Regions from separate parts of the Caballeronia sp. LjRoot29 genome, predicted to be linked through region 1. Evidence: predicted binding sites of a transcription regulator. Region 1 holds the regulator's gene; the other holds the start of a gene.
What was found. Region 1 encodes HrcA, which represses chaperone genes, less so after heat shock. Its sites were predicted from a motif close to TTAGCACTCNNNNNNNNNGAGTGCTAA; they were not measured.
Positions count from the first base shown of each region.

Region 2: a site for HrcA is predicted at 10,685-10,711, ahead of rpoH (RNA polymerase sigma factor RpoH). Genes of this name have one in related genera too.

Region 1 is NZ_CAXUPU020000018.1:92,853-108,053, forward strand. Features, by position in the region: gene pcnB (polynucleotide adenylyltransferase PcnB) at 1-1,276, shown strand, start outside; gene folK (2-amino-4-hydroxy-6-hydroxymethyldihydropteridine diphosphokinase) at 1,357-1,884, shown strand; gene ACSQ83_RS20090 (deoxynucleoside kinase) at 1,943-2,656, shown strand; gene panB (3-methyl-2-oxobutanoate hydroxymethyltransferase) at 2,715-3,530, shown strand; gene pabB (aminodeoxychorismate synthase component I) at 3,572-5,365, opposite strand; gene dnaJ (molecular chaperone DnaJ) at 5,385-6,527, opposite strand; gene dnaK (molecular chaperone DnaK) at 6,875-8,833, opposite strand; gene ACSQ83_RS20115 (thioredoxin family protein) at 9,033-9,428, opposite strand; gene grpE (nucleotide exchange factor GrpE) at 9,455-10,036, opposite strand; gene ACSQ83_RS20125 (hypothetical protein) at 10,491-10,652, shown strand; gene ACSQ83_RS20130 (RNA-binding S4 domain-containing protein) at 10,624-11,031, opposite strand; gene hemH (ferrochelatase) at 11,041-12,108, opposite strand; gene hrcA (heat-inducible transcriptional repressor HrcA) at 12,298-13,317, opposite strand; gene ACSQ83_RS20145 (NAD kinase) at 13,535-14,437, shown strand; gene recN (DNA repair protein RecN) at 14,445-15,201, shown strand, end outside.
Region 2 is NZ_CAXUPU020000014.1:56,368-71,568, reverse strand. Features, by position in the region: gene hisC (histidinol-phosphate transaminase) at 1-268, shown strand, start outside; gene ACSQ83_RS17255 (YfhL family 4Fe-4S dicluster ferredoxin) at 289-546, opposite strand; gene coaD (pantetheine-phosphate adenylyltransferase) at 633-1,136, opposite strand; gene rsmD (16S rRNA (guanine(966)-N(2))-methyltransferase RsmD) at 1,326-2,015, opposite strand; gene ftsY (signal recognition particle-docking protein FtsY) at 2,388-3,722, shown strand; gene ACSQ83_RS17235 (LysE/ArgO family amino acid transporter) at 3,787-4,398, opposite strand; gene maiA (maleylacetoacetate isomerase) at 4,395-5,039, opposite strand; gene ACSQ83_RS17225 (fumarylacetoacetate hydrolase family protein) at 5,061-5,759, opposite strand; gene ybiB (DNA-binding protein YbiB) at 6,122-7,081, shown strand; gene leuA (2-isopropylmalate synthase) at 7,547-9,205, shown strand; gene ACSQ83_RS17210 (nuclear transport factor 2 family protein) at 9,375-9,770, opposite strand; gene ACSQ83_RS17205 (acyloxyacyl hydrolase) at 9,816-10,382, opposite strand; gene rpoH (RNA polymerase sigma factor RpoH) at 10,768-11,703, shown strand; gene cyoD (cytochrome o ubiquinol oxidase subunit IV) at 11,927-12,256, opposite strand; gene cyoC (cytochrome o ubiquinol oxidase subunit III) at 12,257-12,865, opposite strand; partial or broken gene cyoB (cytochrome o ubiquinol oxidase subunit I) at 12,981-14,865, opposite strand; gene cyoA (ubiquinol oxidase subunit II) at 14,881-15,201, opposite strand, start outside.

The sequences.
Region 1 (15,201 bases):
GCCGGACCAGGTGCAGAAGCTGTTCCGCCGCGCGCGCATCATTGGCCGTCGGTTCCAGATCGTGCACGTGCAGTTCGGCCAGGACATCATCGAGACATCGACGTTTCGCGCGCTCGTCGATACCCCCGCTGACGCCCCGCCTTCACCGCCGCCGCCACGCTTGCGACGCGGCGAGATGGACACGCGCACGCATGCAGTCGATGCCAGCGGCCGCGTGCTGCGCGACAACGTGTGGGGCGAGCAGCACGAAGACGCCACGCGCCGCGACTTCACGATCAACGCCATGTATTACGATCCGGCCACGCAAACCGTGCTGGATTATCACGACGGCATGGCCGACATCCGCGCGCGTTTGCTGCGCATGATTGGCGACCCGGCTACGCGGTATCGCGAAGATCCGGTGCGCATGCTGCGCGTCGTGCGGTTTGCAGCGAAGCTTGGCTTCGAGATCGAGCCAGCGACGCGTGCGCCGATCGCGGAACTGGCCGGCCTGATCAGTAACGTGCCGGCCGCGCGTCTCTTCGATGAAATGCTCAAGCTCCTGCTCTCAGGCCACGCGCTCGCGTGCCTGACGCGGCTGCGTGCGGAAGGTTTGCATCACGGCGTATTACCGCTGCTCGATGTGATCTTCGAGTCCCCGCACGGCGAGAAATTCATCACGCTCGCGCTGACCAATACCGATGAACGCGTGCGCGCCGGCAAGGGTGTATCGCCGGGATTCCTGTTCGCCACGCTGCTCTGGAACGACATGCAAACGCGCTGGGAACAGTTCATCGCAGCCGGTGAATTTCCCGTGCCCGCGCTGCATCGCGCGATGGACGACGTGCTCGACATGCAGACGGAAAAACTCGCTATCCATAAGCGCTTTTCATCGGATATGCGCGAGATATGGGGTCTGCAACTTCGGCTCGAAAAACGCTCGGGCAGAAGCGCGATGAAGCTGCTGGAACACCAAAGGTTTAGGGCGGGTTATGATTTCCTCCTGCTGCGATGCGAATCGGGCGAACTGGATGCATCGGTTGGCCAGTGGTGGACAGATTTCATCGAAGGGGACGCTGCTGCACGAGAGTCACTGCTCTCGGAAGGCGGGAAGGACCGGGCACCCAAGAAACGACGGCGGCGTAGCAGCAACGCCAAAAGCCGCAGGCCGGGTGACGGAATGGAGGGCGGCGCGAGCACGGAAGGGTCAGCTCGCGACAATCGCGAAGAGCGTGACGTGCGGGATGTACGTGATGTGCGGTATGGCGACGAAAGCGGTGGCCAGCGCGACGATTGACACAGACCGTACGCGTTTTTACGTTTTGATTAACGCGTGTGAGTCGTGTTTCGCCGAATGACAGTCGTAGGATTCATGCCATGACGGTAGCTTATCTGGGCCTGGGCGCAAACCTTGGTGACGCGCGCCAGACCCTGAAAGACACAGTGGTGTGTCTTGCTCAGCAACACACGATCACCGTGCTCGCGAAGTCGAGCCTCTATCGCACCGCGCCCATTGACGCCGGTGGCGACGACTACTTCAATTGCGTCGTGAAGATCGATACCACGCTGCCCGCACGCCAGTTGCTGCGGCTGTGCCACGGCGTGGAAAGCCATTTCGGACGCGAGCGGCCGTATAGAAACGCGCCGCGCACACTTGATATCGACATCTTGCTGTACGGCGATTCCTGTATCGAGGAAGCCGATCTCGTCGTGCCCCACCCTCGTCTCACCGAGCGCGCGTTTACACTCGTGCCGCTGATCGAACTCGACCGCGATGTGGTCATCGCCCAACGCGGCCGCGCCGATGCCTTTCTCGCCTCGGTTCAGGATCAGCGCATTGAAAAAGTGGCGACACATCAGTGCCCGCTATTCGCTTCCCGCTGCACTTCGCGTCGCGAAGCCTAAAAATTTGCGACGCGAAGCCTGGAACCAGGCGACGTGAAGCCTGAAAGGTGAATAGCCCATGACCATGTCGCCCCTCACCGTCACCGCGCCGCAATTGCGGCCGCCGCATCGGTATATCGCGATAGAAGGGCCTATTGGCGTCGGCAAGACCACGCTGGCGCGCTTGCTTGCCGAACGCTGGTCAATGCGCACGTTGTTCGAACGCCCGCAGGAGAACGTGTTTCTCGAGCGGTTTTATCGCGACAACACGCGTTACGCGCTGCCCACGCAATTGCAGTTTGCATTGCAGCGCACGCAGCAAACGCAGGAGATCGCAACGGCGCTGGCGGGCGCGCCGACACCAGGACACTTGGGGCAAAACACCAACGCGCCGCTGATCACCGACTTCATCACCGATAAAACCGCGCTGTTCGCGCGTCTCACGCTGCCCGACGACGAGTTGGAGTTGTTCCGGGAAATCACCAGGCGGATTGATACTTCCGCGCCCGCACCGGATCTGGTCGTGTACTTGCAGGCCAGTCCCGAAGTCTTGTTCGCGCGCATTCAAAAGCGCGCGGTGCCAATGGAACTGCAGATTCCCGACGCCTACCTGCGCGCCCTTTGCGACGCCTACAATGACTTCTTCTATCACTACGACGCCACACCGCTCTTGACGGTGAACGCCGAGCATTTGAATCCGCTGGAATCGGACGCCGATCTGGCGCTGCTGGTAGACCGCATTGAAACCATGCGTGGGCGCAAGGAATTCTTTGTCAAGGGCACGTCACTTTAAGTCCGTCCGGCTTGCGCGCAGGCGCGCCGTCTCATATCTAGTCGATGTGGAAATTCTCATGGCTTATTTGCAGGAAACCAGCCGCTCCGCGATTACCGTCCCGAAGCTTCGGACCATGCGCGACGCCGGCGAAAAAATATCGATGCTCACATGCTACGACGCGAGTTTCTCCGCGCTGCTGGATCGTGCCGGCGTCGACGTATTGCTGATCGGTGATTCGCTTGGAAACGTGCTGCAAGGGCATGGCACGACGCTGCCCGTGACGCTGGCCGATATCGCGTATCACACCGCTTCGGTCGCACGCGGCAACAAGAACGCACTGGTTGTCGCCGATATGCCGTTCGGTACGGTCGGCTCGCGCGAGGAAACTTACGCGAACGCCGTGCAGTTGATGCGCGCGGGTGCGCAGATGGTAAAGATTGAAGGCGGTGAATGGGTCGCCGATACCGTCAAGTTTCTCGTAGACCGGTCAATTCCGGTTTGCGGTCATGTCGGGTTGACGCCGCAATCGGTGCACGCGTTTGGTGGGTTCAAGGTGCAAGGAAAAACCGATGCCGGCGCCGAACAAATGCGCCGCGATGCTCTGGCGTTTCAGAACGCCGGCGCACAATTGCTGGTGATCGAAGCAGTGCCTACGCTGCTGGCCAGCGAAGTGACGCAACAGTTGGTCATCCCGACGATCGGCATTGGCGCGGGGATCGAATGTTCGGGCCAAGTGCTCGTGCTGCACGACATGCTCGGTATTTTCCCCGGCAAACGGCCGCGCTTCGTCAAAGACTTCATGCAAGGGCAGCCGAGTATTCTTGCGGCAGTCGAGGCGTATGTTCGCGCTGTCAGGGAAAAAACTTTCCCCGGGCCGGAGCATACGTTTTAAGAGGGTTTATGCCGAGACGGCGTGGTTGTGTGCCACGCCGCCTAGCTCAACAACTTCAATCGCGCCGGCACCGCGCCACGCAGCGCGTTACAAATCATCAACGATTCCGCGCGGTCCAGGTCCTCCCGCGTCAGGGTGCGTTCCTCTGCACCCAGTTCCTCGATCAACACGCCACGCATCACGCCGGGCAATAATCCTGCGTCGAGCGGCGGCGTGATCCAACGGCCATCGAGTTTCACGAAGACGTTCGACCGCCCGCCTTCCGTCAACTCTCCACGCTCGTTGAAAAACAGCATGTCAAAGGCGCCTAGCGATTCGGCCTCACGCCACGCGCGGTCGTACTCTTCACGCGACGTTGTCTTGTGCCTGAGCAACGGATCATCCGCCGATCGAGCTGCGAAGCCGTGCTCCGATGCCTGCAACACGTCGACGGTGGGTGCCGCCAACGGCACGAGCCGCGCACTTGTTACGGTAATCTCGCCGCTTTTGCCCAACGCAATCCGCAACCGATAACCCGCTTCCGCTTCGAAGCCCGCGCAGGTTTCATCAACACGCTTTTGCAACAACTCCAGGTCAAGCGGAAAGCCACACCACTTCGCACTCGTCTCAAGCCGGGAACGATGGCGATCCCAATGGCGTATCCCCTGCTCCTTGGTCGCGAACGTGGTCTCGAACAGATCGAAACCCGGATCGGAGCCGGTCAGGAATCGAGCCTTCAATTGGCACTCCTCGAATTCATCGGCGGCAACGCTATCAAGCACAATACCTCCGCCAACACCCATCTTGCCTCTGCCCTGCTGAATTTCCAGCGTCCGGATCGGCACGGACAAGCAGAAGTCCCGGCTCGTTTCTATCCAACCGATCGCGCCCGTATAAATGCCGCGCGGCGTGCTTTCCAGCGCGTCAATCAATTGCATCGTCTTGTGCTTCGGCGCGCCCGTAATTGAGCCACAAGGCAAAAGTGCCCGGAGGATATCGGCGAACGTGGTGTTGAGAAGCAAGCGCGCTTCAACCGTCGATGTCATCTGCCAAACCGACTTGTATGGCTCAACCGAAAACAAGCGCGGCACCTGGACACTTCCTGTGACCGCGACACGCGACATGTCGTTACGCAGCAAGTCCACGATCATCACGTTTTCCGCGCGATTTTTTGGATCGAGCCGCAACCATTCCGGGTCCGCGCTGCGGGGCGCGGTGCCTTTCATGGGACGGGCGCGGAGCACGTCGCCCTGGCGCTGGATGAACAACTCGGGTGAACACGAGAGCACATCGCGTCCATCGGGCAGCGCGATCAGCGCGCCATAACGCACCGGTTGGCGTTCCCGCAGCCGCCGATATAACCCGACGATCGAGCCGAATACATCGAAGGCGAGACGGAACGTGTAGTTGATCTGATACGAATCGCCGGCGTGCAACGCTTCCTGGACAGCCGCAATCGCCTGCTCGTACGCGTCCCGCGACACACTTGCTTCGATATTCGCCACACCCGCCACAGAAGCCTGATCGGCCAGGCCGTTATCACGCGTGGCAAGCCATTGATTCGCCTCACCGCGCGATAACAGCGTGCACTCGCGGAACAATAAAAAGCGCAGCGCGGCTTCGCCGGGCTGCGCTAACTGGAGGTTGCGGCCGAATTCATAGTCCGCGAGCACGACGGCGTGCAATCCGTCGTGGAGGTCCGCTCCAACACTCGCGCACACTTCATCGAGTTGCGCGGCGTCGTGACACGAGCGTTCGTGCAAGAAGCTGGCGTAAAGGCGACTCGACCGCCTTTCGGCGGTCGAGTCGCAATCGTCGAGCAGCGCGAAAACCTCGCTGCGTTGCTGCATGATCATTACCTTAGTCGACGGAATCTTAATCGAAGAAACTCTTCACCCGATCGAACCAGCTCTTGCTTTGCGGACTGTGACGCGCGCCGCCTTCGGTTAGTGAGCGCTCGAACTGCTTGAGCAGATCGCGTTGCTGGTCAGTAAGCTTGACCGGCGTTTCGACCTGTACGTGCACATAGAGGTCACCGGCAATGCTCGAGCGCAATCCCTTGATACCTTTGCTACGCAACCGGAACGTCTTGCCCGACTGCGTGCCTTCCGGCACGGTGAAACTCGCGCGGCCAGCAAGCGTAGGCACTTCGATCTCACCGCCCAGCGCCGCCGTGGTAAACGGAATTGGCATCTGGCAATGCAGGTCGTCGCCGTCGCGTTCGAACACCGAATGCTGCTTGATGTGAATCTCGACGTACAAATCGCCGCTCGGACCGCCGTTGATGCCCGGCTCGCCATTACCCGACGAGCGAATCCGCATACCGTCGTCGATGCCCGCCGGAATCTTGACTTCCAGCGTCTTCGTTTCCTTCACCTTGCCCGCCCCGTGGCAATGACCGCACGGCTCAGGAATGAAGGTGCCGGTGCCGTGACATTTCGGGCAAGTCTGCTGAATGCTGAAAAAGCCCTGCGACATACGCACGGTGCCTTGCCCCTGACACGTCGGACAGGTTTCCGGCTTGGTTCCGGCCTTCGCGCCCGAGCCCTTGCAAATCTCGCAATTCACCCAGCTCGGCACGCGAATTTGCGTGTCGTAGCCGTGCGCTGCCTGCTCCAGCGAGATTTCCATGCTGTAGCGCAAATCCGCACCGCGATAAACCTGCGGGCCCGCGCGCCCACGGCTGGCTCCCGCGCCACCACCGGCCGCCTGACCGAAGATATCGCCGAAGATATCGCCGAATGCATCGGCGAATCCGCCAAAACCTTGCTGGCCTGCACCAGCCATGTTCGGATCGACGCCGGCGTGCCCGTACTGATCGTAGGCCGCGCGCTTTTGCGGATCCGAGAGCATTTCGTAGGCCTCTTTGACCTCCTTGAAACGCGCTTCCGAATCCTTGTTATCCGGATTGCGGTCGGGGTGATGCTTCATCGCCAGCTTGCGATAAGCCTTCTTGATTTCGTCGTCGCTCGCATTCTTCGCGACGCCCATAACCTCGTAGTAATCCCGTTTCGCCATATCGGTTCAGCGCCACCGCGCCTGATCAGAAATCAGGTCCGGCGGCTCCCTCTTGGATGCCTGGAGTCTCGCGACTCATGTGGTTCGTCGACGCCTGGCCTTCGTGCGGGACTCGCGCGATCAAACGATGATCAGCGCGCTTGAGTCAACTCACCTGAATCAACCCGCACAAAACGCAGCGCCCTCTAAAAAACAACGTGCCCGGGAAGCCATTAGGCTCGCCAGGCGCGCTCTTCGTCTGTACGCTCAGTCGCGCACGAGACATTTTCCGTCGCGGTCTTGTGCAAAGCCGAAGCCGCACGAGACCGGTTCCTTCATCGACGAACTGCTGACGCGGTTCAATCGACTTAGTCCTTCTTCACTTCCTTGAAGTCGGCATCGACAACGTCGTCGTGCTGCTCTGGCGCCGCTTGCGCACCCGGGCCGCCTGCTGCGCCCGCCGCACCTGCCACCGCGCCCGCCGCACCTTGCGCTGCAGCCATGTCGGCGTACATCTTTTCGCCGAGTTTCTGCGACGCCGTTGACAGCGTTTCGATCTTCGCGTCGATCGCGGCCTTGTCGCTCGCCGTGCTCTTCAGCGCTTCTTCAAGATCCTTCAACGCCGCTTCGATCTTTTCCTTCTCTTCCGCTTCAACCTTGTCGCCGTATTCAGCCACGGCCTTCTTCGTGCTGTGCACCAGCGCGTCGCCCTGATTGCGCGAGTCGGCCAGTTCACGCAGACGGTGATCTTCGTCGGCGTTCGCTTCGGCGTCCTTCACCATCTTGTCGATCTCAGCGTCCGACAGGCCCGAGTTCGCCTTGATGACGATGCGGTTTTCCTTGCCCGTTGCCTTGTCCTTCGCGCCGACGTGCAAAATCCCGTTCGCGTCGATGTCAAAGCTCACTTCGATCTGCGGCGTACCGCGCGATGCCGGAGGAATGCCTTCGAGGTTGAACTCGCCCAGCAGCTTGTTGCCCGCTGCCATTTCGCGCTCACCCTGGAACACCTTGATCGTCACGGCGCTCTGGTTGTCATCAGCGGTCGAATAAACCTGTGCGTGCTTGGTCGGGATGGTCGTGTTTTTGTTGATCATCTTGGTCATCACGCCGCCGAGGGTTTCAATACCCAGCGACAACGGCGTCACGTCCAGCAGCAACACGTCCTTGCGATCACCCGACAGAACCTGGCCTTGAATCGCAGCGCCAACGGCCACGGCTTCGTCCGGATTCACGTCACGGCGCGGTTCCTTGCCGAAGAATTCCTTGACCTTTTCCTGCACCTTCGGCATGCGCGTCATACCGCCGACCAGGATGATGTCGTCGATTTCGCCGACCTTCACGCCTGCATCTTTAATAGCGATACGGCACGGTTCCATCGTGCGTTCGATCAGGTCTTCAACCAGCGACTCCAGCTTCGCACGCGTAATTTTCAGGTTCAAATGCTTCGGACCCGACGCGTCGGCCGTGATGTACGGCAGGTTGATTTCGGTCTGAGCGGCCGACGACAACTCGATCTTCGCCTTTTCAGCGGCTTCTTTCAGGCGTTGCAGTGCGAGCACGTCCTTCGACAGATCGACGCCTTGATCCTTCTTGAACTCGCCGATGATGTATTCAATGATGCGCTGGTCGAAATCTTCGCCGCCGAGGAACGTGTCGCCATTCGTCGAGAGCACTTCGAACTGCTTCTCGCCGTCAACATCCGCGATCTCGATGATCGATACGTCGAACGTGCCGCCGCCCAAGTCGTACACGGCAATCTTGCGATCGCCCTTTTCGTTCTTGTCCAGGCCGAACGCGAGCGCGGCTGCGGTCGGTTCGTTGATGATGCGCTTCACGTCCAGACCGGCAATACGGCCCGCGTCTTTCGTAGCCTGACGCTGGCTGTCATTAAAGTAGGCAGGAACCGTAATGACGGCTTCCGTCACTTCTTCGCCGAGATAGTCTTCAGCGGTCTTCTTCATTTTGCGCAGCACTTCTGCCGAAATTTGCGGCGGTGCCAGTTTTTGATCGCGGGCTTCGACCCAGGCGTCGCCGTTATCGGCGCGCACGATCTTATACGGCATCAATGCGATGTCTTTTTGCACTTCTTTTTCGTCGAAACGGCGACCGATCAACCGTTTGACTGCGTACAACGTGTTCTTCGGGTTCGTGACCGACTGACGCTTCGCCGGCGCACCGACGAGGATTTCGTTGTCGTCCACATAAGCGATGATCGACGGCGTGGTGCGCGTGCCTTCCGCGTTCTCAATCACCTTGACCGTGTTGCCTTCCATGATCGCGACGCACGAGTTCGTCGTGCCCAGATCGATACCAATGATTCTGCCCATTTTTATCACTCTCCTGACTTTGATTGCAGCGAGTCCGTTTTTGCGTTTCCGACGTGGCTCATAGTCGAATCGGCTAGCTGGACGCCCAAAATTTAACCCTGTACGCCAAATAAGAGCGTTCGCATCGATTTCAAGACCAAAAACCGATGCTTTTCCGCTTTTTTTCAGGCGATCTGAAACTTTCCCTGGAGAACCTGGCTCAAGCCTTCGCTTCGAGCGCCCGGATTTTCTCGCGAGCGGCGGCGACAGCGGCTTCGAACTGGCCAAGCCCATGCCATCCGGTGGCTCTTCCCAGGCGCTTGCCCCGGAAGAAGAAGAACCACGTTGGCACGCCATGCAACATGAAACGGCGACCGAGATCGCGATGCTCGTAGACGTTGCTGTGAAACCACTTCAACCCGAGCGCCAGGATCTCGTCCGGTTTTGCGAGCATCGCCTTTTTCGCGATTTCGCAGTTGAAGCACTCGAAACCCCAGAAAAACACGACGGCCAATTCGTCCGCCGCCGACTCAAGGCCGGCATTGAACGTCTCGGCACTCAGTTCCTGCATGTCGAAAACGGCAAACGCGGTGGCGTCGACAGGGATATTGGCCATGACTGTGACGTCTTTTGCCGAAACGCTTATTTCGGTGCGGCGACGGTGACCAGTGCCGGACGCAGAACGCGGTCAGCAATCACATAGCCCTTTTGCAGCACCGACACCACCGTGTTCGCATCTTGGTCGGCCGGCACCATGGAAATAGCCTGATGGCGATGCGGATCGAACTTCTCGCCAACCGGATTCACCTCGACGACACGGCCCTTTTCAAGCGCGGCAGTCAGTTGGCGCAGCGTCAGTTCAACACCTTCGCGGACTTTCGCCAGGTCGGTGGATGAATGCGTCAGCGCGGCTTCCAGGCTGTCGAGCACCGGCAGCAGATTCTCCGCGAAGTTTTCGATCGCGAATTTATGCGCCTTCTGCACATCTTCTTGTGCACGGCGCCGGACATTCTCGGTCTCGGCCTTCGCGCGCAAGAACTCTTCTTGCAACGACGCGGCACGCGCTTGCGCTTCAGCGAGCAATGCCACGGTTTCGTTTGCGTCGACGTTATCCGGGGAGGACGTCCCGTCCGGCGCGCCGGCTTGATGGATAGTTTGAGCCGCCGCGGTATCGTCGGCGGGCGTGGGGTTTTGGCTCGCGGTATTGTCTTGCGTGTTTTCCATGTCGCTAGAGATTTTGCAATGGGTGAAAACGGATGAAATCGGACCCGACGTTGCGGTTTCGATTCATCAAAAGGCTGCCGATGATAACCGCCAACTCAACGTTGCAAAAACACAACGGGGTCAATCGATAGTCAGTGCGCTTGAAGCGGGGACATCCTGCGCTCGTCCCAAGACCTTCATCTGAGGCTCAATCAAGCGTTTTCAAGGGGTTGCACGTGCTTTCCGGGGCTATTTCTAGTCTGCAGAAATGACCGGTTACAACCATTTTGAGCGCGTCATCAGATTCAGATTGAGCCGGTTGATTTGCTCGCCTACACTTCGAACATGCCTTCGGGAGCCCTAGTTAACCCTAACCTTACGAACGCCCGAATCCAAGTTTTTTTATCGCTAAAGCTCGTATCAAGCCCGCTCTAGCGCCCGTTTTTCAGAGCTGTTGCGTTACAGGGGGGGCCCAATGAAACTGACCTTTGCTATTGCGATCGTCGCGTTGGTACTCGTTGGTGGCACCACGACCATTTGTATGTCCGGTGCGGTCAACGACCACACTACGGAGTACGGCGGCGTCTCGGCCACCATGGAACACTTTTTCAGTCCGAACCTGAAAGTTTGTCGATAATGCGGCGGTCGCGCTTCGTTGGGCGACCCTGCAATGCCGCTGCCGGCTCACGATACGTCTTCCTCCGCTCGCTTTCCGCCACACGTTTTTCACGTCCAGGGTCCGTTTCCGCGTAAAGCGTCTGCGCAATGGGCGCCGGACCGCGCACTTCACAAATTCCCAGCACGTTCACTTGCCAAAGCACGTGTTCAATCTCGATCTCTACAAGATCGCCAACTCGCACGTCCTTCGACGGCTTCACGTTCGCGCCGCCAATGCGCACTCGGCCCTTCTCGACGGCGTCGCTGGCAAGGGAGCGCGTTTTGAAAAAGCGCGCTGCCCACAGCCATTTGTCGATACGAAGGCGCGCGCCCGGGTCGGTGGAGATCTGGTAGTTCACTAGCTCGTTCTATGCGGCTGCGCTAAGCGTTTGCGGCGCCTGCACCGGCCATCCCTGCAAGTGCTGCGCGACAATTTCGCCCAGCGCCTTGATCCACGCCGGCGATGCATTCAGACACGGAATCCGGTGAAATTCCATGCCGCCAGCGTGCAGGAATTCGTCGCGCACTTCAATGCCAATTTCCTCGATGGTTTCCAGACAATCCGACGTAAAACCTGGACAGAACACGTCCACTCGCTTCACGCCCGCCGCACCGAGTTCGGCGAGCGACGGCGCGGTATAAGGCTGCAGCCATTCCGCGCGGCCAAAACGCGACTGGAATGTCACCCGGCATTCGACCGGCGACAACCCGAGCGCCGCCATCAGCAACGAACCGGTCTGTTGACACTGATCGTGATATGGGTCGCCGAGATCCATGGTGCGTTTGGGAACGCCGTGGAAACTGAGCACCAGCCGGTCGCCGGCCGCAAAGTCCGGCTGGCCGTGCTGCCGCCAATAATCCCTAACTTGCTCGGCCAGCGCGCCAATGTAGGCCGGATGGTCGGCGTATTGGCGAATGGTGCGAATTTCCGGCTGATTGCGCACGCGCCGTAGGGCGTTGAATGCGTCATCGAACGCGGTGGCCGTGGTCGACGACGAATATTGCGGATACATGGGAACAAGCAGCACGCGCTCGGCGCCTTCCAGCTTGAGTTGATTCATCATGGCCGGAATGCCGGGCGTCCCGTAGCGCATGGCGTAGTCAACTATCACGTGATAGTCGTTCACCATGAACAACCGCCGCAATCCCTCCACCTGCTTTTCTGTGTTGACCCTCAGCGGCGAGCCTTCGGGCAGCCAGACCTGGGCATATTTTCTCGCTGACGCCCGGCTGCGAAACGGCAGAATGGCCAGCCGCAGGATCACTTGCCAGGCGAGCGCCGGAATCTCCACCACGCGCGGGTCCGACAAGAACTGCGCGAGGTACTTGCGCACGGCCTTGGCCGTGGGCGCGTCCGGCGTGCCGAGGTTGATCAGCAGCACCGCAACGCGATGCGAAGCGGAAGGCTGCGAAGGCAACTCGAGGTCGTAGCGCATAACGGAAAGAGGCCGTGAAGCCCGTGTAAGTAAGTGAAACCCATTATAGCGGCGGGTTTCGGAACGCAACATCGGCCGATCGGCCGAGTGGTGCACGGGGCTGTGGCAAGGCAAGATGGGTTGTCTGCCAGAGGGATCCACAGCATTTTGCGGGCCGCATCGGCAGACAACTTGTTGGCGCTTATTGCACTACTGCTGGCTACTGAGCGAGAGGGACAACAGGCGCGCGGTGATATCAACAATGGGAATGACGCGGTTGTACGCCATCCGCGTGGGTCCGATCACGCCCAGCGTGCCCACGATTTTCCCGTTCACTTCATAGGGCGCGGTCACCACGCTCATTTCCTCGATGGGCACGAGATTCGACTCGCCGCCTATAAATATCTGCACGCCTTGCGCGTGGCTCGAGACATCGAGTAATTGAAGGAGACTCGTCTTTTGGTCGAACACGTCAAAAAGCTTGCGCAGCCGCGCCATGTCGGAGGAAAGATCCGCGACTTCCAGCAGGTTGCGTTCGCCGGAAATCAGCAAGGTGTCGCCCTGATCCGTTTCGTCGACGCTCGCGGCCACCGCTGCCTGCATCAGCGAGGTCATGTCGCCGCGCAACGCGTCGATTTCCTCGCGCAGTCGGCGGCGTACTTCGTCGAAGGACAAGCCGGCGAAATTCGCGTTGATATAGTTCGACGCCTCGGTGAGCTGCGACGGCGAGTAGTCACGCTGGGTCGCCATGATGCGGTTCTGCACGTCACCTTCCGGCGTCACGATGATCAGCAGGATGCGCTTGTCGGACAGCCGCATGAACTCGATCTGCTTGAACATGTGACTGCGGCGCGGCGTGAGAATGACGCCGGCGAAGGTGGACAGGTTCGACAGCACGCTCGCGGCGGCGGCCACGATCTTCGCCGGTTCGCCGCCCTGCAGCTTGATCTTGACAGCGGAGGTCATGGCTTCGTCGTCGGTCGTTTCGACGGTGAGCATGGTGTCCACGAAGAGCCGGTAGCCGCGCGGCGTGGGAATCCGCCCCGCCGACGTATGCGGACTCACTACCAGCCCAAGGTCTTCCAGGTCCGACATGACGTTGCGGATGGTGGCCGGGCTGAGCTCGAGTCCGGAATAACGCGACAGCGTGCGGGAACCGACCGGCTGACCTTCGGCGATATAGCGCTCGATCAGCGTCTTGAGGAGGGTCTGGGCACGTGGGTCTAGCATGGGAAATTTTAGCTCAACGTGTAAGGAAGCAGCGAGCACACCAAATAGGCGATGCCGGTGGACGTCATTTTGTCATTCACCCGTCATCAATTCATGATCCACACCATTCTAGCGACAATTGCCCGTCACGCCCGGCGCTTAGCGTATACACAACCCGTAGCCGCGTCGGACGTGGCGCGCGGTTCTTTTCGACACTTACCTATGGTGTAATGCCGGCATGGAAATAGGTACCCAATTCAAGACTGTCGCGCTCGTGGGGCGCAACAATACGCCCGGCATCAGGGAGCCGCTGACGGCGCTCGCCGCGTGTATTGTGAAACGCGGCTTTGACGTCGTGTTCGAAGCAGAGACGGCGCATGACGTTGGCGTGACCGACTACCCCGCGTTGACCGCGCAGGAAATTGGCGCGCGTGCAGACGTGGCGGTCGTGCTCGGCGGCGACGGCACCATGCTCGGCATTGGGCGGCAGCTCGCGCCGTATCGCACGCCGTTGATCGGCGTCAATCACGGGCGGCTTGGGTTCATTACAGACATCTCGCTGGCCGAAATGCACGAGCTCGTGCCGCAGATGCTTGCCGGCAGTTTCGAGCGTGAAGAGCGGACCTTGCTCGAAGCGCGCATTGTCCGCGACGGCCGGCCGATCTATCACGCTCTGGCGTTCAATGACGTCGTGGTGAATCGAAGCGGCTTCTCGGGCATGGCGGAACTGCGCGTGTCGGTGGATGGGCGCTTCATGTACAACCAGCGCTCAGACGGACTTATTGTTGCCACGCCGACGGGTTCGACTGCCTACGCGCTCTCCTCTTCCGGACCAATCCTGCATCCGCAATTGCAGGGTTTCGTACTCGTCCCCATTGCGCCGCATTCGCTGTCGAATCGTCCCATTGTTTTGCCCGATGACTCGCAGGTCGATATCCAGATTATTGGCGGACGCGACGTGAACGTGAATTTCGACATGCAGTCATTTACCGCTGTCGAATTGAACGACACCATTGAAGTGCGGCGTTCGCGCCATACCGTGCCGGTGTTACATCCGGTCGGTTATAGCCATTACGCCACGCTGCGCAAGAAGCTGCACTGGAACGAATATCCTTCGCACGACGACGCCACGAAACTTTAAGACGCCCATGCTCCGTCATCTCTCGATTCGCGACTTCGTCATTGTCGCCGCGCTCGACCTCGAGTTCGAGCGCGGCTTCACCGTATTTTCGGGCGAAACCGGCGCCGGCAAGTCGATTCTTATCGACGCGCTCGCGCTCACGCTCGGCGCGCGCGCCGACGCCAGCATTGTGCGGGCCGGAGAAGCGCGCGCGGACATTACCGCTGAGTTTTCCATTCACGCGCAAGTCTCGCGCTGGCTGGACGAGCACGCGCTGGCTATTGGCGACGCCGATACGGTCATGCTTCGCCGTGTCGTCGATTCGACCGGACGTTCGCGGGCGTTCATCAACGGTACGCCGGCCACGCTCGTGCAATTGCGTGAACTGAGCGAAATGCTTGTCGACATCCACGGCCAGCACGCTCACCAATTGCTGATGCGCCCGGACGCCCAGCGTGAACTCTTCGATACCCACGCGGGTCTTCTCGACTCTGCACAGAAAGTAGCTCGTGCGCACAGGGTCTGGCGCGACGCGACGCATGCGGTGGAACTCGCGCAGAACCGCGATCGCGAGTTGCAACTGGAACGCGAGCGTCTTGCATGGCAGTTGAGCGAACTCGACAAGCTTGCGCCGCAACCGGGTGAGTGGGAAGACGTGAGTGCCGAGCATCATCGGCTGTCGCATTCGGCTAGTCTGATCGACGGTGTGCAGGGCGCGCTGAACGCGTTGTCCGAGTCAGATGAAGCCATGATCACGCAGCTCTCGGCGATCGTGTCGAAGTTGC
Region 2 (15,201 bases), on a different contig from region 1:
CGAAACCTGTGCAAAGGTTATCGCTAGCCGCGAGCGGCTGACGGCGGACCTGGAGGCGTTGGGATTCGATGTGGTTCCGTCGGCGGCGAATTTCGTTTTCGCACGCCATCCGGAACACGATGCCGCCACGCTAGCGGCGCGCCTGAAGGAGAAGGAGATTTTCGTGCGGCATTTCAAGCTGCCGCGAATCGATCAGCATCTGCGGATTACGGTTGGCACCGATGCCGACTGCGACGCTCTGCTGGCAGCGCTGCGCGCGCTGCTCTAAGGACAGCCTGAGACGCTAAATCAAGCGCCCTTCGCTTTCATCAATCCGTGATATTTCGCCATCAGCTGGATGGCGTTTTCCTCATGCGCCGGGTCGCGTGGAATGCAGTCCACCGGGCACACTTGCTGGCATTGCGGTTCGTCGTAGTGGCCGACGCATTCGGTGCACTTGTTCGGGTCGATCACGTAGATGTCGATACCCATCGAGATGGCGTCGTTCGGGCACTCGGGCTCGCACACGTCGCAGTTGATGCACTCATCGGTAATAAACAGGGCCATGCTTTACTCTCTTCGCCCGGCATCTCAGCCGGCTTTTCGGTGCCCGCGCGCTCTGAATGAGCGCGCTTGGTGAGCAGCTAAAACGCTCACGGCACCGTTGGGTCTTGCGCGATCGGACCGACTTTGTCCTGCAAGCGCTTTTCCACTGAGGGGAAAACAAACTTGGAGACATCGCCGCCGAGTTGCGCGATCTCGCGCACGATCGTGCCCGAGATGAATTGATATTGATCCGACGGCGTCATGAACATCGTTTCGACGTCGGGCAGCAGATAACGGTTCATGCCCGCCATCTGGAATTCGTATTCGAAGTCGGAAACCGCACGCAAGCCCCGCACGATCACGCGCGCATTGTTCTTGCGCACGAAATCCTTAAGTAGCCCCTTGAAGCTCATCACCTGTACGTTCGGATAATGGCCCAGCACCTCATGCGCTATATCCAGCCGTTCCTGCAAACTGAAGAACGGCTTCTTGTTGCGGCTATCGGCGACGCCAACCACCAGCGTATCGAAAATACTCGATGCACGTCGCACGAGGTCTTCGTGACCGCGCGTGAGTGGGTCAAACGTTCCGGGATAAACGGCTACAACCATGGAGCATCTCCTCTTCTGAACCTTCTTCTGGTACATCTTTCGCTGCAGATTGGGCCGCTGGCGGTATCGACAAGACCAAAAAGCGCTTCCGATACCGCATCGTCCTTGAAGTCCGCTACATCCGCCATGGGCATTGAGCCGCGTCCACAGTTGGAGGACATTGCCCGGCCACGCATTTGGGAACGCGCATTATTCCTCATTTTCGCGCCGCAGCAAATGATAGCGGACCGCGCCAGCCTTGCCTTCGCGGGTAATCGCCCATCCGGACAATGCCGGCGTTTGCCTCGGATCGACGGGTTCACCTGCTTCGATATACAGTGCACCGCCCAGCGACACCAGCGGCACGGCCAGTTCGACGGCGCGCTGGAGCATGGCGGCATCGCCAAATGGAGGGTCGAGGAAGACGACATCGAAGGAATTCGGTGCGAGGCCCGCAGCGAGCCGCAGCGCATCCGCTTCCACAATTTCGATGTTTTTCGCGGCCAGGCGCGTCTGATTCGCCTTTAGTTGCGCCACCGCGCGGCCGCTGCGTTCCACCATCAGCACGCGCAACGCGCCGCGCGACGCAGCTTCGAAGCCCAATGCGCCGCTACCGGCAAATAGATCGAGGCAACGCTTGCCATCGAGCGACTGGCCTAGCCAGTTGAACAGCGTCTCACGCACCCGGTCCGGCGTCGGACGCAGGCCGTCCAGACTCAGAACGGGCAGTGGCGTGCGTTTCCACTCGCCACCGATAATACGAATGGAATGCGCCTTGCCGCCGCGCGATGGCGCGGCTTCGCGGACTTTCGGCGCGCGCTCGGCGGTTCGCTCGGGGCTGCGTTCGCGATTTCGCTCGGGATTTCGCTCTAATGTGCGGGTGATCGAGGAACGGGACATGGACGTGCGTGGGACGTGGTGCGTACTGCGTGGGTAGAGGCGGCGGGATGACCCGCGCGGGCCGGGTGACAACGTGATCGGTTTGCAACAATTCGTGTGCGCCGATGCGGGCACGTTACCACAGCCTCGCCGCGCCCGATGCAGGGGTTCGCCACCCTGCCAGGCACTACAATCGGTGACGGCTGATAAAATACGTTTCTTTGGCTTTTTTTGCGCATTCGCCCGGCTCTCTCCGCTGTTTTCGGCGGTTTTTCGCGGCACGGCAGCTATCGCCACCTTTGCGTTTGCGTTGTTCGTGTTGTTCGCTCGTTCAACGCAGCAACGCGGTCGCGATGGCATCGATAAAACGCGCCACCCCCACCACTGCAGACCATGTTCAGCTTTTTCAAACGATTAGTAGGCAAATCAGCCGATAACGATACCCAGACTGATATCGATACGGATACCGATGCGCCCGAGGAAAACGGAGGCGAGGCCGGCGCTGAAGTGCATCCCGAGCCCGCAGAAGGGCTCCGGCACGCCAGCACGCCTGTCACACCCGCTCAGCCCGTGGAAACCGCGCGGGAAGGCGTTGCGGCGTCGGATCGGGATTTGGAATCGCTTGACCGGCCGGCGCGCCCGGCTGATCCGGCGCCTGCAGACGCTCCCGGTGTAGCGGCTGAAGGAACGCCCGCGCCAATCGCGCAATCGGCCTCGCCAGCGAGCGCGGAATCCAAGCCCTATTGGCAAGGCCGCACGGCATCGCAGTGGAAGGCGCCGGCTGAAACCGTCGTGATCGTGCCGCCGCCCGAGCCGGAACAAAACGCAAAGCGTTCATGGCTCACGCGCCTGAAGACGGGCTTATCGAAGACGAGTTCGGGCCTGACGGGGATTTTCGTCGGAGCGAAGATCGATGAGGATTTGTACGAGGAGCTCGAAACGGCGTTGCTGATGTCGGACGCCGGTGTCGATGCCACCGAATACCTGCTCGAAGCGCTGCGGGAAAAAGTGCGCAGTGAACGGCTCACCGATTCGATGCAGGTCAAGGCCGCGCTTCGCTCACTGCTCGCGGAGCTGTTGCGGCCGCTCGAGAAGTCGCTGATGCTCGGTCGCGCCAAACCGCTCGTGATGATGATCGCCGGCGTGAACGGTGCGGGCAAGACCACGAGCATTGGCAAGCTGGCCAAGCATTTACAGCGCTTCGACCAGTCCGTGTTACTGGCCGCCGGCGACACCTTCCGCGCTGCCGCACGTGAACAGCTCACGGTTTGGGGTCAACGCAACAACGTGACAGTGGTATCGCAGGAAAGCGGCGATGCAGCCGCCGTGATCTTCGATGCAGTCGGCGCCGCGCGTGCCCGCAAGATCGACGTGATGATGGCCGATACGGCCGGCCGCCTGCCGACGCAGCTTCACCTGATGGAAGAACTGCGCAAGGTGAAGCGCGTAATTGCGAAAGCGCAACCGGACGCACCGCACGAAGTGCTGCTGGTCATCGATGCAAACACGGGCCAGAACGCACTCGCTCAAGTGAAGGCTTTCGACGATGCGCTCGGCTTGACGGGTTTGATCGTGACCAAACTCGATGGCACTGCGAAGGGCGGCATTCTCGCGGCTATTGCGCGGCAACGGCCAATTCCGGTGTACTTCATTGGCGTGGGCGAGAAGGTGGAGGACTTGCAGCCCTTCAGCGCCGATGAATTCGCCGACGCATTGCTCGGAAGTTAGCAGGGAAGTTAAGCCAGTTAACCCGATGCCGCGGCCTGGCGTTCAGCCAGACCGCGGTCACGCGCTATCGGGACAGAACTAGCGCTGCCGCAATCCACCACATCACAATCCCCACGATCACATCGAGCACTCTCCACGAGACATCTTTCTCGAACAAAGGCTGGAGCAAGCGCGCGCCGAACCCGAGCGTGGTGAACCAGATGATCGATGAACACATTGCCCCCGCGGCAAACCACACATTCCCCGGCCAGCCGTAACGCGCACCAATGCCGCCGAGCAGGACGACGGTATCGAGATAAACGTGCGGATTCAGCAGCGATAAAGCGAGCACCGTTGTTACCGCTTTTGCCACCGTTTGCGATTCGCCGTTCTCGGCCTGCAAATGTCCGGGTCCCTTCCACGCCGCGTGAAAAGCTCGCGCGCCGTACAAGAACAAAAACACCGCGCCCGCCCATCGAATCACCCAAAGCATCACGGGCGCTCGCGCAATCAGTGCGCCCATCCCCCCAATGCCAAACCCGATCAGCAATACGTCGATCAGCGCGCAGATAAAAACGACCCAGCCTACGTGCCGCCGTTTTAATCCTTGCCGCAAGACAAAAGCGTTTTGAGCCCCAATCGCGATAATCAGACTTGCGCCAAGCCCGGCGCCGGATAGAAAAACAGCTGTCGTCATTCGGCGTCCGGTTGTTGCCCGGGCGCGGCGCGCGCGAACGCATCGATTTGCGCAGCGTGATCGGCGATACGTTCGATCGTCGGATAACGGCTCATATCGAGGTTAAAACGCCGCGCGTTGTACACCTGCGGCACGAGGCACAGATCCGCGAGCGTCGGAGCATCACCGAAACACAGCTTGCCCACGCGCGAGTCATTCGCGAGCCGCTTTTCAAGCGACTCGAAACCCGACTCCAGCCAATGCCGGTACCACGTGTCTTTCGCTTCATCGCCAACCTTCAGCGTGTGTTTCAGATACTTCAGAATGCGCAAGTTGTCGACGGGATGAATCTCGCACGCAATCTGAAGCGCGACCGAACGAACAAACGCGCGATCCAATGGCGTACCCGGCAGCAACGCCGGCTCGGGATGCGTCTCGTCCAGATATTCGATGATCGCAAGCGACTGCGTGAGTATGTTGTCACCGTCGATAAACGTCGGCACGATGCCGTCGGGATTCAGCTCGCGATAATCCGGCTTCAGTTGTTGCCCGCCATCGCGCAGAAGATGGATCGGCGCGTACTCATACGCGAGCCCCTTGAGATTCAGCGCGATGCGCACCCGGTACGCCGCCGAGCTGCGAAAATAGCTGTATAGCTTCATGAGTCCCCTCCGTTTTTATGCTCAGACCACGCGCACGGAAAACTCTCCGATTCCGTCGACACCGCCCTTCATCAGGTCGCCCTTTTGAACCGCGCCAACGCCTTCAGGCGTGCCGGTGAAAATCAGGTCACCTGGGAACAGCTCGAATAGCGTGGAGAGATACGCGATGGTGTCGCCCACCGACCAGATCAGTTGCGAAATGTCCGATCGCTGCTTCTCTTCGCCATTGACGGTGAGCCAGATCGCGCTTTTTTCCAGATGCCCGACCTTCGCGACGGGATGAATCGGACCCAGCGGAGCCGAATGATCGAAGCCCTTGGCCGTGTCCCACGGACGGCCCAGTTTTTTTGCTTCGGCTTGCAGGTCGCGGCGCGTCATGTCGAGACCGAGCGCGTAGCCATACACGTAATCGAGCGCTTTCTCAGCGGGGATGTCCTTGCCTTGCTTGCCGACCGCCGCCACGAGTTCCATCTCGAAGTGGACGTTCTTGGACTGCGACGGATAAGGGAATTCGCCGGTCGCACCGGGCGCGACGTACAGCACGGCGTCGGCGGGCTTGCCGAAGAAAAACGGCGGTTCGCGATCCGGGTCGTGTCCCATCTCGCGTGCATGCGCCTCGTAGTTCCGGCCGACGCAATAAATCCGGCGAACAGGAAACTGGTCGCTGGAACCGACAACAGGCACCGCGACCGCGGGCGCCGGAGCAAATACGTGACTCATTGCGTTCTCTCCTGATTGATGAAGTATTGAAGCATCGACCTGAACCTCAAGTTTAACGTGCGCGGTTGCGCATCGCGATTCGCCCGAACGGCCTATGTGCCCCAGGACATTACGTAATAAAGCACGCGGTCAGGTCCGCAATTCCCGTGACCTGTCCCAAGCTGCGATCATCGAACAAACGCGCAGGCAAGCGTCCCGAAAGCCGCCGCCGGGCAGCACCGCGACTTGCAAGCCCGGCTCAAATGCGGTACTGAATGTGATTCCTGTATTTCCAGACTTGCAGCGGCCCATCGTGCAAACGGGCGCACACGGGTGTACAAGACGATTCACCCCGTTTGCAAACCGGCTACTCAGACCAATCAATGACCGACACAGCTCCTTTCCCGTGCGCCCGTTTCATCAAGGAAATCGGCCGCGGGCCAAACGGCGCGCGAGCGCTGACCCGCGAGGACACCTACGCCCTCTACGAAGCGATGCTCGACAACCGCGTCTCCGATCTCGAACTCGGTGCTGTGTTGCTGGCGTATCGCGTGAAAGGCGAGACTGCCGCGGAGCTGGCCGCGATGCTGGCCGCCGCGCATCGCTCGTTCGAGCCCCTGCATATCCAGAATGGCCGCGATCACGCGCGGCCCGTTTCCATCCCCACTTATAACGGCGCGCGCAAACAACCCAACCTGACCCCGTTGCTGGCGATGCTGCTCGCGCGGGACGGTGTGCCGGTGCTCGTGCATGGCGTCACGACTGATCCCGGCCGCGTCACGAGCGCCGCGATTTTCGCCGAACTGGGCATTCCCGAAGCCACTTCCCACGATGAAATCGAAGACAGCCTCGCCTCGCGGCGCCTCGCGTTCGCGCCGATCGCCGTGCTCGCACCCAAGCTCGCGCGCCTGCTCGCCATCCGGCGAATCATGGGCGTGAGAAATTCCACGCATACGCTGGTCAAGATCCTGCAGCCGTTCGCGCAGCCCGGTTTGCGGCTGGTGAACTACACCCATCCGGAGTATCGCGAGAGCTTGACGGGACTGTTCACCGAACATCCCGACGCTGCCGCCGGCGGCGCCCTGCTCGCTCGCGGAACGGAAGGCGAAGCGGTCGCGGACACGCGCCGGCAAGTGCAGGTGGACTGGTTCCACGACGGCCACGCGGAAACGCTGATATCGCCGGAACGCTCCTCGCCGGACGCGCCCGTGGTGGCGTTGCCCGAGGCGCTCGATGCCGCGACCACCGCCCGCTGGATCGAAACCGTACTGCGCGGCGAAGCACCCATTCCGCCCGCGCTCGCGCGCCAAGCGGAGTTGATTGCTGACATCGTCAGGCGCTAGAGCGTTCGCCAAGGCATTCTTCAGTCGAGAAACCGTCGCTGTTGACAAAAGCGCACGCCGTACGCTAATGTGCAGAAATGAGCTTTGCCCAATTCCCCTCCCTTCGAATTACCCAGGGTCGCCTAGCGCGGCCCCTATCGCTACGTCTAGCGTAAGTCGCTAAACGTGGCGCCGCGCGTTCCGCGCGCGGTCCCCTCCGCAGTTTCGTAGTTCCCCTTTGCAGTTCCCTTTTCACCACCCGTAGTCGTCTGCTTTCGTCCGTTCATCCACGGTTCGAAAACGCGAGGATCACATGCACGCTGCTTTTGCATCGTTCACGTTCGTCACCGGCGTTACCCATGCCATGGGACGTCGCGAACCTGTACAGCGCGCATTGGAACGATGCCGGCAAGCCGCCGGCCGCTCGACCGCCTCGCAACGACTGCGCTTTCACGCGTACAACGCGTTCAGCCGAGGCCCACGATGATGATGCGCAACCCTTCCGAGAAATACCGCCCTTTCCCCCAAGTCAACCTCAACGGCCGCCGATGGCCCACTCGCACGATCGAGCGCGCGCCCATCTGGATGAGCACCGATCTGCGCGACGGCAATCAGGCGCTGATCGACCCGATGAGCATTGACGCCAAACTCGAATTCTTCGAGATGCTGGTAGCGGTAGGTTTCAAGGAAATCGAAGTGGGCTTTCCGTCGGCATCGCAGACGGATTTCGACTTCGTGCGCAAGCTGATCGCGGAAAACCGTGTTCCCGCCGACGTCACCATTGAAGTACTCGTGCAGTCGCGCCGTGAACTCATCGAGCGGACGTTTGAAGCAGTGGAAGGCGCGCCCCGGGTGATCGTGCACCTGTATAACGCGATTGCGCCGTCGTTTCGCAAGATCGTCTTCAATCAGTCCAAGGAAGACACCAAAGCGCTGGCTGTAGAAGGAACCCGCATCATCAAGGAGTGCGCCGCCGCGCGCCCCGATACCCACTGGATCTATCAGTATTCGCCGGAAACGTTCAGCATGACCGAGCTTTCGTTTTCCCGCGAAGTCTGCGACGCCGTCGCGCAAATGTGGCGTCCCACGCCCGACCACAAGATGATCGTGAACTTGCCGGCCACGGTAGAAGCGGCCATGCCGAACGTGTTCGCCGATCAGGTCGAGTGGATGGATCGCAACATGAGTTATCGCGACAGCATCGTGCTCTCCGTGCATCCGCATAACGATCGCGGCACGGCAGTCGCTGCGGCGGAACTCGCGATCCTCGCGGGCGCTGATCGCGTCGAAGGCTGTCTTTTTGGCAACGGCGAGCGCACCGGCAACGTGGATCTCGTCACGCTCGCGATGAATTTGTACACGCAGGGCATTGACCCAGGGCTGGATTTTTCCGATATCGATGGCGTGCGCCGCGTGGTCGAGCGCTGCAACCAGATTCCCGTGCATCCGCGTCATCCGTATGCCGGCGATCTCGTGTTCACGGCCTTCTCTGGCTCGCACCAGGATGCTATCCGCAAGGGCTTTGCCCAGCGTGAGACGGGTACGGTGTGGGACGTGCCGTATCTGCCTATCGACCCTGCCGACCTTGGTCGGAGCTATGACGCCGTGATCCGCGTGAACAGCCAGTCGGGTAAAGGCGGCGCGACGTTTCTGCTTGAACGCGGGCTGGGCTTTACGCCGCCGCGCCGCGTGCAGATCGAATTCAGCCATGCCGTGCAGAAAGTCGCCGATGCATCGGGCGCGGAAGTGTCCGGCGAAGCCATTTGCGCGTTGTTCAAGCGCGAATACTTCGACGCACAAGGACCGGCATCACGAGCAGATGCATCAACCCTGCATTTCGATGGACGCCACGTGAAGCTGCCCATATCCGCGGTCGCCGATGAAGCGCACGCGCAGGCCGTCGCCGCGGCGGTTGCCAGTGTCGCGGGTGTCGCGATCGAGGTGGCATCGTTTGAAACCGCCGCGACCGCGAAAGGTGAGACGGCGGTGTTCGTTGGCTGCCGGATTGGCGATCAAGCGATGCGGTTCGGCGTCGCCGTGCATGCGAACGCGGCTCAGGCAGTCGCCGATGCCATCGTCAGCGCGGCAAATCGCGTGCGCTGGGCAGGGCGCAAGGAAATGGAAAGCGAAGCGGTAGCTGCGTGAGGACCTTCAGCTTTTCTGGAAAGCATAGCCGAGTAGTTGAATGACAGAGGGAAACTCGCGAAGCAGGCGATAAAACACGACAACCGGTGTCGACATGACGGCTGCCGCTCACAAGGCGCCGGCCCGCCAGCCGAACCGCGACGCCCAACCGAACGGTGTCGAAGCGGTGCTAATCCAGCGCCACGCGTGTTGCCTGCATCGCGAGCAACTGCCATTGCCCATCGACTTGAATGTGAATGGCGGTGTACGCGATCGGAAACAACAGCGCGCCGTTCTTCGACTCCATCTCGAGCAACGCGCGCCCATACACGATCCACGTGTCCCGCCCGCCCGGCATCAACTCCTGCGACTGGATCTCGATCTGCCGATAACGCCGGCGCCCCGCGGTGATGGCATCGATAAACTGCCGCTTCGTCTCGCGTTTGCCATTGGTATGAACGTAGCTAGCATTTTCCGCCAGCAGCGCGTCCAGCAATTCGCCGTCACCGTCGACCATCGCGCGGAAACGGTCGCGCTCGAGTTCACGGATTGCCTCAATGGGCGTGTCGATGGGTTGTGCCGGCATCGTCGATTCCTCGCGCGCTTGAGGAACCGATGGACGCGGTCCCCGTCAGAAGTTGTATTGCAAATATATCTGGCTGAAATTTATACCAGGATTCGGGTGTTCGAAACCGGCGTTGGATAAATGCTGAAACCGGAAGCCCGCCTGATAGTTCTGGTGCGCCCCGAATTGAGCGCCGACGCCCACCATATCGGCAAACTGGAAGGACGAGGAGAAGGTCCGCGTCTCGGTCTCGCGGACATGCGACAGGAGTCGCACGCCAACGCCCGCTTCCACGTAGGGCCGGATCCATCCCGAACTCTTGATGAACCGGAACACCGGCGTAAAGCCGAATTCCCAGATGCCCGGATGCGATGCCTGGCTTTCGCGGATATCCCAGTAGGCCACGTGCGCTTCGCCTACAACCGTGAAGTGGAAACCGCCGATTTCCCACCACGTCCAGTTGGGATCCCAGACTGCGCCGACATCGGCCTTCCGGACATCGTGGTCGGCCACTCCGCCAGCGATCTGCAAACCGAATTGATCGGCGCGGGCGGTGGCCGAAGCCAAAACGAGCGCACCGAACAAGGCACCGTAGGAAAGACGCTTTTGCCAGACACTTTTGTTCTTCTGCATGAATACTCCGGAGCTGGATTCTCACAAGACGGGGCGTGCCGCAGTCGCAGCAAATCGACATTTTAGAGACGGTCTCAAAAATGTGCTCAGAAGAGTTCTGCTGAATGGCGAAAACACGGAATTTAGTTTCGTCGAATCCTGAATGACGGGTAATTCGTGCGAAAACTTGCAAATTTCTTTCGGTAAGTTTGACGGAGAAAGCGTTTCGCATCTTGCAACGATCATGGAAAACGCTTATGAGCTATTGGAGGAACGATTCTAATAGCGTATGGGAACTTGCCCACATATCGCCCCTCTAATCTTTAGCACTCGAAATAGCAGAGTGCTAATATCCTGCTAGACCCGGTTTTTCATCGGGTTTTTTGTTGATAAGGAGCACACCAGCGTGACCAATGCGATGACCCTCCCGAATACTGGACACTCGGCGCCGGCCAAGGCCGCTTCGGCAGGTGCGCTGACGTTTGCGCAGTCGTCCATGTTGACCGGCCAGATCGGCAACATCGACGCCTACATTTCGGCTGTCAACCGGATTCCGATGCTAACGCCGTCGGAAGAACGTCAGTACGCCACCGAATTCCGTGACAACGACAACCTAGATGCCGCTCGTCAGCTCGTGCTGTCGCACCTGCGGCTGGTGGTATCGATTGCCCGCAATTATTTGGGTTATGGGCTGCCCCATGCCGACCTGATTCAGGAAGGCAATATCGGCTTGATGAAAGCCGTCAAACGCTTCGATCCGCAACAGAACGTGCGGCTGGTGTCGTATGCCATGCACTGGATCAAGGCTGAGATTCACGAGTACATCCTGCGTAACTGGCGCACGGTGAAAGTGGCGACCACGAAGGCGCAGCGCAAGCTGTTTTTCAACCTTCGCAGCCACAAGACCGGACACAACGCGTTCACGCCGGACGAGGTCGATAACCTGGCGAAAGAGCTGAATGTGAAGCGCGAGGAAGTTTCCGAGATGGAAACGCGTCTTTCCGGCGGCGACATCGCGCTGGAAGGTCAGATCGACGACGGCGAGGAATCGTACGCACCTATCGCGTATCTGGCCGACTCGCACAACGAGCCGACCAACGTGCTGGCGTCGCGCCAGTTCGACAAGCTGCAAAGCGAAGGGTTGTCGACCGCGCTCGAATCGCTCGACGAACGCAGCCGCCGGATCGTTCAGGCGCGTTGGCTCGAAGTGGAAGACGACGGCTCGGGCGGCAAGACGCTGCATGAACTCGCGGACGAGTTTGGCGTGTCGGCTGAACGGATTCGTCAGATCGAAGCCAGCGCAATGAAGAAAATGCGCACGGCGCTGCACGAGTACGCTTAAGCGTTTAGGGCTTTGGGTTTGCCGCTGAGTTTTGGCGGCGCCCAGGCTCTATGTATCGAAGATTTGGTGAAAACCTGAAAGCCCGCCGTCGCAAGACGGCGGGCTTTTCTTTGCCTGCTCGAATGGACCTGACCGTCGGCCTGCTGCCACCAACAAAAAAAGCGGCGCCAGAGGTTTCCTCTAGCGCCGCCATGCGTCAAGTCAGCAGAGACTCTCTGCGAACTCAGCGCGACATCATGTGCGCTCTGACGTTATGGAGCGCCCACAACGTCCCGCCGATAAGGATCACCGCCACCAGCACGGCGGATGCGAGCGAGAGCAGATTCCATCGTTGCGACGAACAGGTGTTCATGTGCAGGAAAAACACCAGATGCACGAGGATCTGGATGAATGCGAGCACCGCGATGGCGATGATCGATTCTGTCGGCCCAAACATCTGCTGCATGACCAGTCCGAAGGCTGCGGCCGTCAGCACGACCGACAGGACGAAGCCAATGACATACGAGCGCACGCTGCCGTGGCCCGCGGTATCGATTGAATGTGCGTTTGCCATTTATACGACGCTCGTCAGATAAACAAAGGTAAAGACGCAGATCCACACGATGTCCAGAAAGTGCCAGAAAAGGCTGAGACACGTGAGGCGCGTCAGATCGCGTGGGGTGATCTTCTTGTTGCCGATCACCTGCACCGCCAGGACCACCATCCAGATCAGGCCAACGGCTACGTGCAAACCGTGCGTCGCGACCAGCGTGAAGAACGCGGACAAAAACGCACTGCGGTCAGGGCCGTAACCCTGCGCGAGCAGCGTGCTGAACTCGTGGATTTCCAGCGCGATAAACACCACGCCGAGCAGGAACGTAACGCCGAGCCACGCCAGCAGCGCAGCCGACTTGCCCTTCTGAGCGGCTAGCATGCCAAAGCCGAACGTGATGCTGCTCACCAACAGGATGGAAGTTTCCAGCATGACGAGCGGAAGCTCGAACAGGTCCTGACCGGTCGGGCCGCCCGCGAACTGATGGCCCATGACGGCGAACACGGCGAATAGCGACGCAAAGATAATGCAGTCGGTCATCAGGTACACCCAGAACCCTAGCACCGTATTCGACGCGCCGTGGTCATCGTGCGATCCCGGTAGATCCAGTGGGATAGTCTTTTGCAACATTACAGTGCCTCCTGCAGATCTTGCGTCCGCGCTGGCGTCGTGGGCGTCGGCGTGCCGTCCATGCCGGCGACGGTTTGGGCGGAAATGGTGCAGTCGATGTCGCCGTCGTAGCTACGAAGGATCAGCGTGACAACCACGCCCAGCAGACCCGCGATGGCGAGCCACCAGATGTGCCAGACCAACGCAAAACCAATCGCCAGGCTGAACAAGCCGATAACCAAACCGGCGCTTGTATTGCGCGGCATGTGGATGTCGCGATAATCCTCGCGCGCAAGGCGCGTACGGCCGCGTTCCTTCATGTGTGCGAAGGCGTCGAGTTCATGGACCACCGGCACGACTGCGAAGTTATAGACGGGCGGCGGCGAACTGGTCGCCCATTCAAGCGTGCGGCCGTTCCACGGGTCGCCGGTAACGTCTTTGTACGCAGGCGAATTCCGCTTCACGACGCTGACAACGACCTGAGCGATCTCGAACACAACGCCCAGCAAGATGATCAACGCACCAACGAAAGCGATGACCATGTACGGCTGCCAGCCCGGCGTGTCGTAGTGATTCATGCGGCGCGTCGCGCCCATGAAACCCAGCACGTACAGCGGCATGAACGCAGTCCAGAAGCCCACGAACCAGCACCAGAACGCGCACTTGCCGAGCGTTTCGTTCAGCTTGAAACCGAACGCCTTCGGGAACCAGTAGGTGAAGCCGGCGAGATACCCGAACACCACGCCACCGATAATCGCGTTATGGAAGTGAGCGATCAGGAAAAGGCTGTTATGCAGCACAAAGTCAGCGCCGGGCACAGCCAGCAATACGCCCGTCATGCCGCCGACGGTGAACGTGATCATGAAGCCGATCGTCCACAATACCGGCGAGGACAACTCCAGCCGGCCCTTATAGATGGTGAACAGCCAGTTGAAGATCTTCACGCCGGTCGGAATGGCGATGATCATGGTCATGATCCCGAAGAACGCATTCACGTTTGCGCCGGAACCCATCGTGAAGAAGTGATGCAACCAGACGAGCAGCGACAACACCATGATCGAGCACGTGGCGTAGACCATTGTCTTGTAGCCGAACAACGGCTTTTTCGCGAATGTAGCCACGACCTCCGAGTAGATGCCGAATGCCGGCAGCACCAGGATGTACACCTCCGGATGTCCCCACGCCCAGATCAGGTTTAGGTACAGCATGGCGTTGCCGCCAGCGTCGTTCGTGAAGAAGTGCATGCCGAGGTAACGGTCGAGCGCCAGCAACGCAAGCGTTGCGGTCAGGATCGGGAACGTGGCGAGAATCAGCACGTTCGAGCACAGCGACGTCCAGGTGAACACCGGCATCTTCATCAACGTCATGCCCGGCGCGCGCATCTTGATGATGGCCACGAAGAAGTTGATGCCGGTGAGCAACGTTCCTATGCCGGAGAGCTGCAAACTCCACAAGTAATAGTCGACGCCCACCCCCGGACTGAATTGCAGTTCCGACAACGGCGGATACGCGAGCCAGCCAGTTTGCTCGAAGTCTCCGATCACCAGCGAGATGTTGATCAGGATGGCGGCAAGCGCGGTCATCCAGAAACTCAGCGAGTTGATGAACGGGAACGCGACATCTCGTGCGCCAATTTGCAGCGGCACGACAATGTTCATCAAGCCGATCATGAACGCCATCGCCATGAAGAAAATCATGATGACGCCGTGCGCCGTGAAGACCTGGTTGTAATGCTCCGGCGGCAGGAATCCCGGCCCGTTATAAGCGAGCGCGAGTTGCGCGCGCATCATCAGCGCATCGACAAAACCGCGCAGCAGCATTAATACTGCGACCACGATATACATCACGCCAATCTTCTTGTGATCGACGGAGGTCAGCCATTCACTCCAGAGATAACCCCACTTCTTGAACCATGTCAGCCCGACGACCACGGCCACCACAATGAGGGCCATGAACGCCGCCGCGGCCATGATGATTGGCTGGTCGAACGGTATGTCCGCCAGCGTTAATTTTCCCAACAAATTTCCAAACATGGCTTACCCCTTCGTACGGCAGATCGGGTCGGGTATGTTGCGAGCATGCCCGTTGTTATATTTCGCGACGATGTTCTGAAACAGATTCGCGTCGACCTTGGAGAAGTACTGGACCGGATGTTTTTCGGTCGGCGCGGCAACGGCTGCGTAGTTGACGCCGTCGAGTTGACTCGACGATGACCTCACCTTCGCCACCCAGGCATCAAACTCCTCAGGCGTCGTTGCCACGGCGCGGAATTTCATGTCGGAGAAGCCTTGACCACTGAAATTCGCAGAGATGCCCGCATAGTCGCCGGCTTCATCGGCGATTAAATGGAGCTTGGT